Regions from separate parts of the Nitratireductor thuwali genome, predicted to be linked through region 1. Evidence: riboswitches for the same ligand, from Rfam matches in the RefSeq annotation. Region 1 holds a riboswitch; the other holds the start of a gene.
The links. Region 1 has a riboswitch for cobalamin ahead of NTH_RS03260 (TonB-dependent receptor plug domain-containing protein). Riboswitches for the same ligand answer to the same signal wherever they lie in the genome.
Positions count from the first base shown of each region.

Region 2: linked by a shared signal. The riboswitch ahead of NTH_RS07190 ((2Fe-2S) ferredoxin domain-containing protein) and the one ahead of NTH_RS03260 (TonB-dependent receptor plug domain-containing protein) in region 1 are both predicted to bind cobalamin.

Region 1 is NZ_CP030941.1:680,854-686,473, forward strand. It holds gene NTH_RS03245 (ABC transporter permease) at 1-1,086, opposite strand, end outside; gene NTH_RS03250 (ABC transporter permease) at 1,095-2,132, opposite strand; gene NTH_RS03255 (ABC transporter substrate-binding protein) at 2,214-3,863, opposite strand; cobalamin riboswitch at 4,172-4,377, shown strand; gene NTH_RS03260 (TonB-dependent receptor plug domain-containing protein) at 4,498-5,620, shown strand, end outside.
Region 2 is NZ_CP030941.1:1,510,552-1,516,171, reverse strand. It holds gene NTH_RS07210 (aminotransferase class III-fold pyridoxal phosphate-dependent enzyme) at 1-453, shown strand, start outside; gene NTH_RS07205 (NAD(P)/FAD-dependent oxidoreductase) at 579-1,460, opposite strand; gene aztD (zinc metallochaperone AztD) at 1,786-3,564, shown strand; cobalamin riboswitch at 3,640-3,853, shown strand; gene NTH_RS07190 ((2Fe-2S) ferredoxin domain-containing protein) at 3,954-4,778, shown strand; gene NTH_RS07185 (ABC transporter substrate-binding protein) at 4,791-5,620, shown strand, end outside.

The sequences.
Region 1 (5,620 bases):
AAAGACCGGTGGCAGGGCTGGATGGATATAGGCACGAAGGAGCCGGCTCGATTCCTTGATGCCGGTGCCCCAGTCCGGGCTTTCCGGCGCCAGCCCCAGGCCGAAATAGCCGAGCGTGCCCAGAAGGATTGTCGTATAACCGATCCGCAGGCAGGCATCGACGATCAGCGGGCCCCGGGCATTGGGCAGCACCTCCCACAGCATGATGTACCAGGGGCTCTCCCCGCGCGTCTGAGCGGCGGCCACATAGTCGCGCGTCTTGATGTCCATGACCAGGCCGCGCACGATGCGGAAAACGCCGGGCGCCGAAGCGAAGACCACTGCCACGAATATGTTGAGCTGGTTGGCGCTGATCGAAATGATGCCCAGCGGGTCGGCGTCGAAGACAAGCCCGAGATATACCCAGCCGCCGATAAGCAAGGTCAGCCCAAGCTGCATGACAAGCAGTCCCGGCCTCGCTGCAAAGCGCGTGTAGAACAGCGTGCCGAAAAATATGAGCGGAAAGACGAAGAAGAAGCCCGCCAGCCACTGCGGAATGGCGGTCTCGCGGATGCCCGGCGTCACCAGCAGGTAGAACAGCAGGATGACGGGGAAAGCCAGCACGAGATTGGCCAGGAACGACAGCACGCTGTCCACCCGGCCGCCATAATAGCCGGCCGGCAGGCCCAGCGTCGTGCCCACCATGAGCGCGAACATGGTTGCCGCCGGCGCGATGATGAGCACGATCTGGCTGCCATAGACCGTACGCGAGAAAACGTCCCGCGCCAGTCGGTCGCCGCCGAACAGGAAGGGCTGGCCTGTGCCCGGCTCGATGCTGCCGGGCAGTGCGTTCTTCATGACCGCTATCTGCTGCAGCGGATCGAAAGGCGAGACCACATCCGCGAAGATGGCAGTGAACAGCCAGAAGAAGCAGATCATCACGCCCGCCACGCCCACACTGGTGTCGAACAGATGACCGTAGAGGCCGAGCCTCTTCTTGTACCGCAGGCTCAGGAAGAGCACGATGCCGAGCGCCAGCCAGACCGGCCAGAAACGGGCCAAGACGCCGAGGATGATGCCGAAGACGCCTATGGTTTCAAGCTGCATGGCCGCCTCTATTGCACGCGGATACGCGGATTGAGCAGTGCATAGCCGACATCGGATACAAGCTGCGTCGAAAGCACGACGAAAACGGACACGAGCGAACAGGCGAGCAGGAGATCGATGTCGTTATTGCCCGCCGCCTCCACCAGCGTGAAGCCGAAGCCCTGGTAGCGGAACATCACCTCAACGATCACCACGCCGGTCAAGAGCCATGGAAACTGCAACATGATCACGGTGAATGGCGCAATCAGCGCATTGCGCAGCGCGTGCTTGAGAACCACCGCGTTGAAGCCCAGGCCCTTGAGCCGGGCGGTGCGGATATACTGCTGCGTCATGACCTCGACCATGGAGGCGCGCGTCATCCGCGCGATATAGCCGATGCCGTAGATGGCCATGGTCATGACCGGCAGGGTAAAATTGTAGAAGGTTATGCCCGTATTGGTGGCCGAGGCGGCCGAGCCGTTGAGCCAGCCAAGCCAGGAGGCGAAGATGACGGTGAAGATGACGCCCGAGATGTATTCCGGCGTCGCCGTGGTGGTGATCGAAGCGACCGAGAGCGTCCTGTCGGTACGGCTGCCCTCGCGCATGCCGGCCAATACGCCGATCAGAAGGGAAACGGGCACCATCACCGCCATCACCCAGAACATCAGCAGGCCAGTGGCGCCGAGCGCGGGAACGAGCTTGTCGGCAACCGGAACCTTGAACTTGGTCGAGCAGCCGAAATTGCCCTGCAAAATCCCTGCAAAACGCGCTTCCGCCGGCTCGTTGCAATAGGAAAAGCGCGGGCTCGAAATCCCCGTCTGTGGATCGACATTCGGTTGCTTCGGCACCACGCCCAGCCACTGGCCGTAGCGCACGAAGAAGTTCTGCCGATAGCCGTTCCGCTGCAGCCAGCTTTCCAGGTCTTCCGCCGAAGAACGCATGTCGAGCTGGCTGATCGCCAGCTTCTTCAGATTCGGCTCCAGATTGACCAGAAAAAACACCACCAGCGACAGACACAGCATCGTCAGCGCCATGACACCAAGGCGGCGAAGAATGAAGCTCAGCACTGTTTCCCCTCACCCCGTTCGGAGTTGTTGTTTATTATTGATCGTTGCGGGAGGGGCCGTCGCCGGCCCCTCCCTTGCGTCCTACTCGTCGAGCCACACGTCGTGCAGGTCGATCTCGAAGGTCTGATGCATGCCGTGGTTCTTCACCGCCGGCACCGAGTGGTTGTAGAGCTTGCGCCAGTAGGGCTGGATGATGATGCCGGCATCCTGGATGTGCTGCTGGATGTCCTTCATCACCGTGCGGCGCTCGTCCGCGTCCGGCATGGTCAGCGCCTTTTCGATCAGCGCATCGAGTTCGGCGTTGGAATAGGCGGTCTCGTTCCAGGCCTCGCCCGTGCGGTACGCCAGGGCGACCACCTGGATGCCGAGCGGACGCATGTTCCAATTTGTCATGGACCATGGATATTTCGTCCAGTCGTTCCAGAAGGTAGAGCCCGGCAGCACCTCGCGCTTCACCTTGAACCCTGCCTCGCGGATCTGCGCGGCAATGGCATCGCCCGTATTCTTGTGCCAGTCCTCGTCGACCGTGATGAGCACGTGCTCATGATCCATCTGGCCGGCCTCTTCCATCAGCGCCTTGGCCCGATCGACATCACGCGTGAAGGGCGCGAGTTCGGCATATTCGGGGTGGATGGGGCAGACATGATGGTTCTCCGCCGCCTCGCCGGCATTGTCGTAGCCGAGGGCAAGAACGGTGGCGGGGTCGACGGCAAGCTGCAGCGCCTTGCGCACGCGCTGGTCTTCATACGGCGGATTGCCGACATTGGTGCGGGCGACGATGGTCGCCGCCGTCACCACTTCCGATCTCTCCAGTCCCAGCCCGTCAAGGATGTCGATATAGTCGGCGCTGGTCTCGTAGTTCGTATGCACCTCGCCGGATTCGAAGGCCGAGACCATGGTCGAAGGATCGGTGCCGTAGTCGATGAACTCGATACCGTCGAGATAAGGTTCGCCGCCCCACCACTGGCCGTTCTCGCGCCGCTTGAGCACGACCCGGTTGCCCACCTCGTAGGAAACCAGCTCGAACGGGCCGGTCCCGATTGGGTTGGCGACGAAATCGCGCCCCGTCTCGTCGAAACTCGGGTGAACGATCAGGGCCGGGTAGTCGACGAAGCCGGCGATGATGGAGATATCTGGCTCCGGCAGCACCAGCTTGACCGTGTGGTCGTCCACCTTCTGGATGGCGCCCTCGCGCGCCTTCTTCGTTTCCGGATCGATGACGCTGGCCATGCGTGCGGCCATCGAGTTGCCCTCGACGGACTGGTCGCACCAGCGGTTGAGGTTGTAGATCACGTCGTCGGCGGTGAAGGCGTCGCCATTGTTCCAAGTGACCCCCTGGCGCACGTTCAAAACATACTCGGTGGCGTCCTCATTGACTTCCCAGCCTTCCAAAAGCCGGCCTTCGAAGGTGAAGTCGCGCGTATACTTGACCAGGGGCTCCAGCGTCTGGCGCATCGCATTGGCGATTTCCGACCAGTCTGCGGTCATCGGATCCTTGTTTTCCTTGATCCACATGGCGACCTTGAGCACGCCGCCCCGCTTCGGCTCCTGTGCCACCGCCCGCGTCGGCGCCGCCATGCCCAGCATGGCGTAGGCGCCCGCCGTCGTCGCGCCGAAAGCGCTCGCCAGCGCCAGGAACTCGCGACGGTCCAATGCTCCGGATTTGGCCTCCTCGGCCAGCGCGGCAATGCGTGCCGGCACGCTTCCACTGTTGCTCTTGAAGAATCTCATCGACCCACTCCCATTTCCTGCCTGTTTCGCATGCCCGTGTGACATCTGCCTGCCGGGTTAGCATTCCGCATCGAAACGCCGATGTCAAAGAAGCTTGCCCCACTGGATATGCTGGATTGACGGCTCCAGTCTGCGGTCAGATTGCTGCATTGGATGCGGTATTGAAGGCGGAGAATGCGACAAGTTTGACGCAAAAGCGATAGCCGAAGGAGAATCTGCGATATTTTGGGCAGACCCGGTCGAAGCGCCGGTGCGAAAGGCGTATGCCAGCCGTCGCTTCGATTGACGCTGTTGGCGCGCCTTGCTAATCGTCTCGCTCTGCCTGAGGTGCCCCGTCAGCCATCTGCCGGGGTAAAAGGGAATACGGGCGACGCATCACGCGTCGGGGCCGTAGCTGCTCCCGCAACTGTAAGCGCCGAGGCTTTCCTCACATGCCACTGGGCAGTTCTGCCTGGGAAGGCGGGGAAGCCGAAGACGCGCGAGCCAGGAAACCTGCCTCGGGCCGTCACCTGCCGGATGCGGGAAGCTTCCGGGGCTGTGGTTTTCGCAGTGGTGGCGTTTCGTCATCGCTGGTGGAGACCGGGCGGGCGCCCGTTCCTTCCAGTACCTCTTGAGCCGTTGCGGAGGAACGCCCATGGCCGCAAATCAGATCAAAGCCGCACTTGCCACTGCCGCGTCGGTGCTCGCACTGGCACTCGCCGTCTCCACGCCGACCATCGCCCAGGACCTTGACCTGGGGGAGATCGTCGTCACTCCGAACAGGATGGCCACCGAACTGTCCAAAACGGGCTCCACGGTGACCCGAATGGAGATCGAAGAGCAATCGCAACCGCTGGTGGTCGACTATCTCGCCCAGGTGCCGGGCATTACCCTCAGTTCCGCGGGCGGTCCGGGCGCCGAAGGCAGCTTGTCGCTCCGGGGCGCGCCGCGACGTTATGTGAAGACGCTCTACAACGGCATCGACATCTCCGATCCAACCAGCACCCAGGTGCAGACGTCCTATCAGTACCTCCTGTCCGGCGGCATCGACTCGATTGAGGTTCTCAAGGGTTCCCAAAGCACCCTTTACGGCTCCGACGCCATCGCTGGCGTCATCAGCCTTTCGACGCTCGGCGATATCGAACCCGGCATCTCCCATCTCGTCTCCGGCGAAGGTGGGTCGCGCGGAACCGCGCGCGGCTCCTACGGCCTGCGCGCGGCAAAAGGCAACGGCCGCCTCACCTTCAATCTCCTTGGCTTTCATACCGACGGCATCTCGGCCGCAGCCGCGGGCTCCGAACGCGATTCCTACGATAACATCAGCGCCGATATCGGCGGCGAGTACAGGTTCAGCGAGAATTTCGCCGTGTTCGCCTCGGGCCTCTATATAGACGCCGAAGCCGAGTTCGACGACGCCTTCGCGGACCCGCCGCAGGACGATCCGTTCCACACCAACATCAACCGCAACCGCCAGATCGCCGGCCGCATGGGCTTTGACCTCGACCTGATGGACGGCCGACTGAAGAACACCTTTGCCATGCAGGGTTTCTCGCTCGACCGCAGCCTCCACAGCGATTCCACGTTTGGTCCCTACAACGCGGATTACGAGGGCAAGCGCCTCAAGGCGGAGTATCAGGGATCGTTCGAGGCAACCGAATGGCTGACCTTGCAATACGGGGCGGACCACGAGCGCCAGAGCGCCAGCTTCACCGACGACGCCGGCTCTCTGCCTATCGACGATTCGGTCGATATGACCGGCGTATGGACGCAAGGCATTC
Region 2 (5,620 bases), 830 kb from region 1:
ATCGGCGGCGCGGTGGCCGAGGTGTTCGAGGCCGACAAGACCAGCTTCGGCGCCATCGGCCACGGCTACACCTATTCCGGCCATCCGGTCGGCTGTGCTGCGGGCATCGCCGCGCTCGCCGAGACCCGCCGGCTGAAGGTGAACGAAAACGCCGCCGCCAGGGGGCTTGAACTCGCCGCCGTGCTGGAGGAACTGAAGGCCCGGCACGAGGTCGTCGGCGACATACGCTGCAAGGGCCTGATGGCCGCCATCGAGCTCGTCTCGGACCGCGGCACCAAGAAGGCCGCCGACAAGGGCACAATGAAGCGCGTCTCGGATGCTGCCTACGAGGCGGGCGTCATGCTGCGCGTTTCCGGCTCCAACATCATCCTTTCGCCTCCGCTGATACTGACTTCCGGCGAAGTGCGCGAAATTGGCGAAGCGCTCGACGCGGGACTGAGCGCGATAGCATAGGAACAGCGCGCCACGATTGCCGGCACGTTCTGCCCATCGTTTCGCGGCGGTCGCGGGTGCGCGATGAACCAGACCGGCTGATGGGTGGACGGGGATAGCCTCGGGAACGCTGAGCCCTGTGGCTTTCAGAACACCAGCGAGCGGTGAATTTGGGCGCCGGCCCAGGCGCCATCGCCAACCGCGAGCGAGACGGAATGCGGCACGCGCGCGACATCGCCGCAGGCGAAGGCGCCGGAGACGCTTGTCTCTTTCGCCGCATCGGTCTTGATCTGCGATCCGAAGGGCGTTTCCTCCAGCTCGCAGCCGAGCGATTCCGCAAGTGGGGTCGCCGGCCGGTTGCGCGGCGCCGTGAAGAGCCCGGCGAAAGGCAGAAGCCGTCCGCCCGTCAAGCGGATGTCCGCCCCGCCTTCCAGTCTTGCGACCGTTTCTTCCTCGATGCCGACGCCACGCGCGCCAAGCTGCCTGCGCGCCTCCCCATCGAGCTCCAGCACGCCGTTCGTCAGCAGGGTCACTTCACCCCATTCCGGCAGGAGAAGCGCCTGGTGCAGCGAGCTTGGCCCTGCCGCAATCACGCCGATCCTGCCGCGATCCAGTTCGTAGCCGTGGCAGTAAGGGCAATGGAAAACGCTTTTGCCGCATCGTTCCGCCAGCCCGTCAATCTCCGGCAGCATATCGGAAACACCGGTTGCGAACAGGACGCGGCGGCCCTCCGCGCATCGTCCATCGGCGAGCGCGACGCCGAAGGCGTCGCGGCTTCCCTCCACCCGGCTGGCCGTTCCGTCGTGCCAGGCGAGTGTCTGGTAGCGCGAGAGTTGCGCGTGCGCGCGTTCCGCGATTTCGGCCGGATCGACGCCGTCCTGCGACAGGAAGCCGTGCGAGTGACTGGCGTAGCGGTTGCGCCGTTGGCCGGCGTCGATCACCAGCACCTGGCGCCGCGCGCGAAGCAATTGCAGGGCGGCAGCCATACCCGAATAGCTGCCGCCGATGACAATGACGTCGTATTGCATGGATCATGCCCCTCTTCGGTACGGGACGTTCGATTCGCATCGCAGGCGCCTCGGCCAGATCTTCCAGCGTCAGCACGTCGATGGGCGGCTGCCTGTTGCGTCCGGGTTTCCGGCCTTCCCTGGCAATCGCGGCGGACTGGAGCACGACGGGTTAAGCCGTCACGGTATAACATTTATCATTGACGAATGTAATAACGTAACGTAATCCGTCGTCAAGAGCGGAGGCTGAGGCAGCCGGCTGCGCGGGCGGGGTGCCGGACGGCCGAAGCTGAACGATCCAACCTTCTCAACGCGAAAACCGTAATAACATCAAGGAGAAGCCTTCATGAAACCAGTGTGGATGCCGGCTGCTGCCGCTGCGTTGGCCTTGGCATTATCGGCGAACGCCTCTGCAGAGGAAATGACCGCCTGGCGCCTGTTCATCGCCGATCAGGAGTCCGCCAGGGTGATTGTCCTGGATGCAATCGCTGGTGAACCCGTCGAGACATTCGAGGTCGAGAGTCCGGCGGCGCTGTATCGCAGCGAGAGCGGTCGCGTCGTATTCGCCCGCCAGGGAGAGGCCGGCCTGGTCACGGCCATTTCCAGCGGCATATCGTTCGACGACCACGGCGATCACGGCGACATCGATGTCGAGGCCCCGAAGTTGACGGGCACCGAGATCGCCGGCGACAAGCCGTCCCATTTCGTCGAGCATGACGGGGTGTTCGCCGCCTTCTTCGACGGCGAAGGCGTCGCGCGGATCGTCTCCGAGAAGGCGGTTCTGGAAGGAGGCTCCCAGTTCAGGGAGGTGAAGACCGATGTTCCGCATCACGGCGTCGCAGTCGCCTATGGCTCCCATGTGCTGCTGTCGGAACCGAACCGGGAAAACCCGGACGAACTTCCGGTCGGCATCCGGGTGGTCGATGAAGCCGGCGCGCAGGTGGGAGACGTCCATGCCTGCCCCGACCTCCATGGAGAGGCCTCTTCCGGCGACATCCTGGCTTTCGCCTGCGCAACGGGGCTGCTCGTAGTCACGCACGAAGGGGGGATGCCGCAGATCCGTCATCTGCCCTATGCCGACAGTCTGCCGGACGGCAAATCCACCACGCTCGCCGGCGGCAGAGGCCTGCAATATTTCCTCGGCAATTACGGCGCCGACGAGGTGGTGCTGATCGATCCCATGGAAAGCGATGCCTTTCGGCTGATCGAGCTGCCGACGCGCCGCGTGCATTTTGCGGTGGATCCGATCCGGGCAAGGTTCGCCTATGTCTTCACCGAGGACGGACAGCTTCACCAGGTCGACGTGATCAAGGGCGGGATTGCCAATTCGCTCGGGCTCACCGGTCCCTACTCGATGGACGGGCACTGGAGCGATCCGCGGCCGCGCATTGCAGTCGCCGGCGACAATATCTATGTCACCGACCCGCTGAACGGCGTTGTGCATTCCGTGGCGGCCGCCTCCTTCCAGAAGGCCGGTGAGATCGCGGTTGAGGGCAAGCCTTACAATATCGTCGCAGTCGGCGGCTCGGGCGAGGCGCACGAAGGCGAGGAAGCCCATGATGACCATGATCATGCTCACGATCACGATGCCGACCAGATCTACAAGGGCTATTTCGAGGATGACCAGATCAGGGAACGTGCCCTGTCAGACTGGGAAGGCGACTGGCAGTCGGTCTACCCCTACCTGCAGGACGGGACGCTCGACCCGGTCATGGAGCATAAGGCGCAAACGGGCGATAAGACCGCGGCGGAATATGAGGCCTATTACGAGGTCGGCTACAAAACCGACGTCGAGCGTATCGTGATCGATGGCGATACCGTCACGTTCTTCAACAACGGGCAGCCGCTCAGAGCCCGCTATGCGAGCGACGGCTATGAGATCCTGACCTACAAGAAGGGCAATCGCGGCGTGCGCTTCATCTTCGAAAAGACCGAGGGCGACGAGGCCGCGCCCCAGTACATCCAGTTCAGCGACCACAAGATCGCGCCGGCGGACGCCGACCACTATCACCTCTACTGGGGCGACGATCGCGCCGCTTTGCTGGAGGAAGTGACGAACTGGCCGACCTACTATCCTTCCTCCCTGAGCGCGGAGGACATCGTTGACGAGATGATGGCGCACTGACCGCGGGCGGCCGCTCGCGTCGCCGGCGCGGTGGAAATGTCGCCGAAGAGGATTGACAGGGAAGCCGCGGTTGGGGACGTTCGGGTTGGTTAAGGTTCTTCGGGCCGGATTCGTCCGGTCAGGAGCTAAGAGGGAATCCGGTGCCCCGATCCAGGGAAATCCGGAGCTGACCCGCAACTGTGAGCGGCGAGCCGCTTTGCCCTAGACGTCACTGGCCTTTTGGCCGGGAAGACAGGCAAGGCAGCGACGACCCGCAAGCCAGGAGACCTGCCTGACCGCATAGTGTTCCATGGCCGGGGACTGCCATGGGAGCGCGCGTTGTCGCAGACGCCTCGTGTCTGCACGGCCACGTTTCCCGATCCCCGTTCACGTCAGGTCGGGGATTTTTCATGCAAGAACCCTCTTCGCGCCACTCGGAAGCGCCGGCCAAGCCGGCCGGCAAGGCGGTGGTGCTGCTCACCAAGTCTGCCTTCGCAGCCGCGCCGCACGCGGAGATGAGGCGGCTGGCCGCCATTGCCTCCATGTTGCCGGGCGTTGCCGAGGCGGTCTCCTGCTATTGCGAACAGGGGCAGCCTTCTCTGCGCGATGCGCTGTTGTCACTGCGCGACAGCGGCCATGGCACGATCGTGATCGTGCCACTGATGCTGCCGATGGAGCCGAGCTTCCGCAACTGGATGACGCGCTCCCTGAAGCGGTGGCAGAGGGAGTTTCCGGGCGGCTGGCCGCCGATCCACATATCCCGCGATATCGCGCAAAGCCTTCACTTCGAGCCGCTCCTGGCCGCTCTGGTGGGTGGTGCGTCGGCGGAGATGCCGATCCCGCCGGCGGATCGGGAGGCGACGGAAGGCTCGCTGGTCCCTTCGCAGAAGCGCCGTGTGCTGGTTTGCGAGGGCGGCGCCTGCAATGCGGCCGGCGCGGACGTGATCTGGGGCCACCTACGCAACCGCCAGCAGGAGCGCAAACTCCGCATCACCGGCGATGGCACCATGACCGCAAAGTCGACTTGCCTCGGCCCCTGCAGTCTGGCGCCGGTGCTGCAGGTGTTTCCCGAAGGCACCTATTATGGCGGCGTCAGCGAGGCCGTCATCGACCGCATCGTCGAGCAGCATCTGCTCGGCGGAAAGGTCGTTTCCGATTTCGCCTACGCGCCCACGGGCCGCAAACAGCGGCTGCGTTCTGCGCCACCCCCGTCACTTGAACAATCCGAAACCTAGGAAGATGCTTCCATGCGATATTTCTCACGCCTTGTCCTTGCGGCTGCGACCATATCGGCAACCGCCATTTCTGCCATGCCCGCGCCGGTTCTGGCGCAGGAGGCGCTGAAGATCGGCGCCACCTTCCTGCTCGGCAGCGAGGACCCGACCGCCGGTTCGGCCGGCTGGGCGCTGGTCAGCCACGGGGTCGGCGAAAAGCTGTTCATGGTCGATAAGGACGGCAAGCTGGTGCCGGAGCTGGCCGCCACTGCGGAACGCACCGGCGATCTCGAATGGATAATCACGCTGCAGCCTGACCGCCGCTTCTCGGACGGCACGCCGGTGACGGCCGCCGCCTTCGCCGCCGGCTTCGCCAACACCTTCGCAAAGAGCAAGACGGCGGCTGCGACCGGCGGCAAGCTCAGCTTCGAGTCGACCGGCGAACTCACTCTGAAAGTGACTACGGAAAAGCCGGTGCCGCTCATCCAGGCGCTGTTCGCCGAATGGCCGCTGGTCGCCTATACGCTGAACGATGCTGGCGATGCCGTCTATACCGGCCCCTACGCAATCGCGGAGTTGCGGCCGGATTCGCATCTCGACCTGGTGCCCAACCAACATTTCGAAGGCGCCGGCGAGCGCTCGCCGATCACGCTGCGCAAGTTCGGCGACGCGCAGACCATGGCGCTCGCCTTCGAGACGGGCGAGCTTGACCTCGCCTTCGGCCTGCCGTCGGAGGTGCTGTCGCGGCTGAAAGCCAATCCCGGCCTGACGGTCAAGAGCTTCCCGGTCGGCTACCAGTATTTCGGCTTCCTCAACACCGAGCGACCGGCGCTCTCAGACCCGCTCGTCAGGCAGGCGGTCGA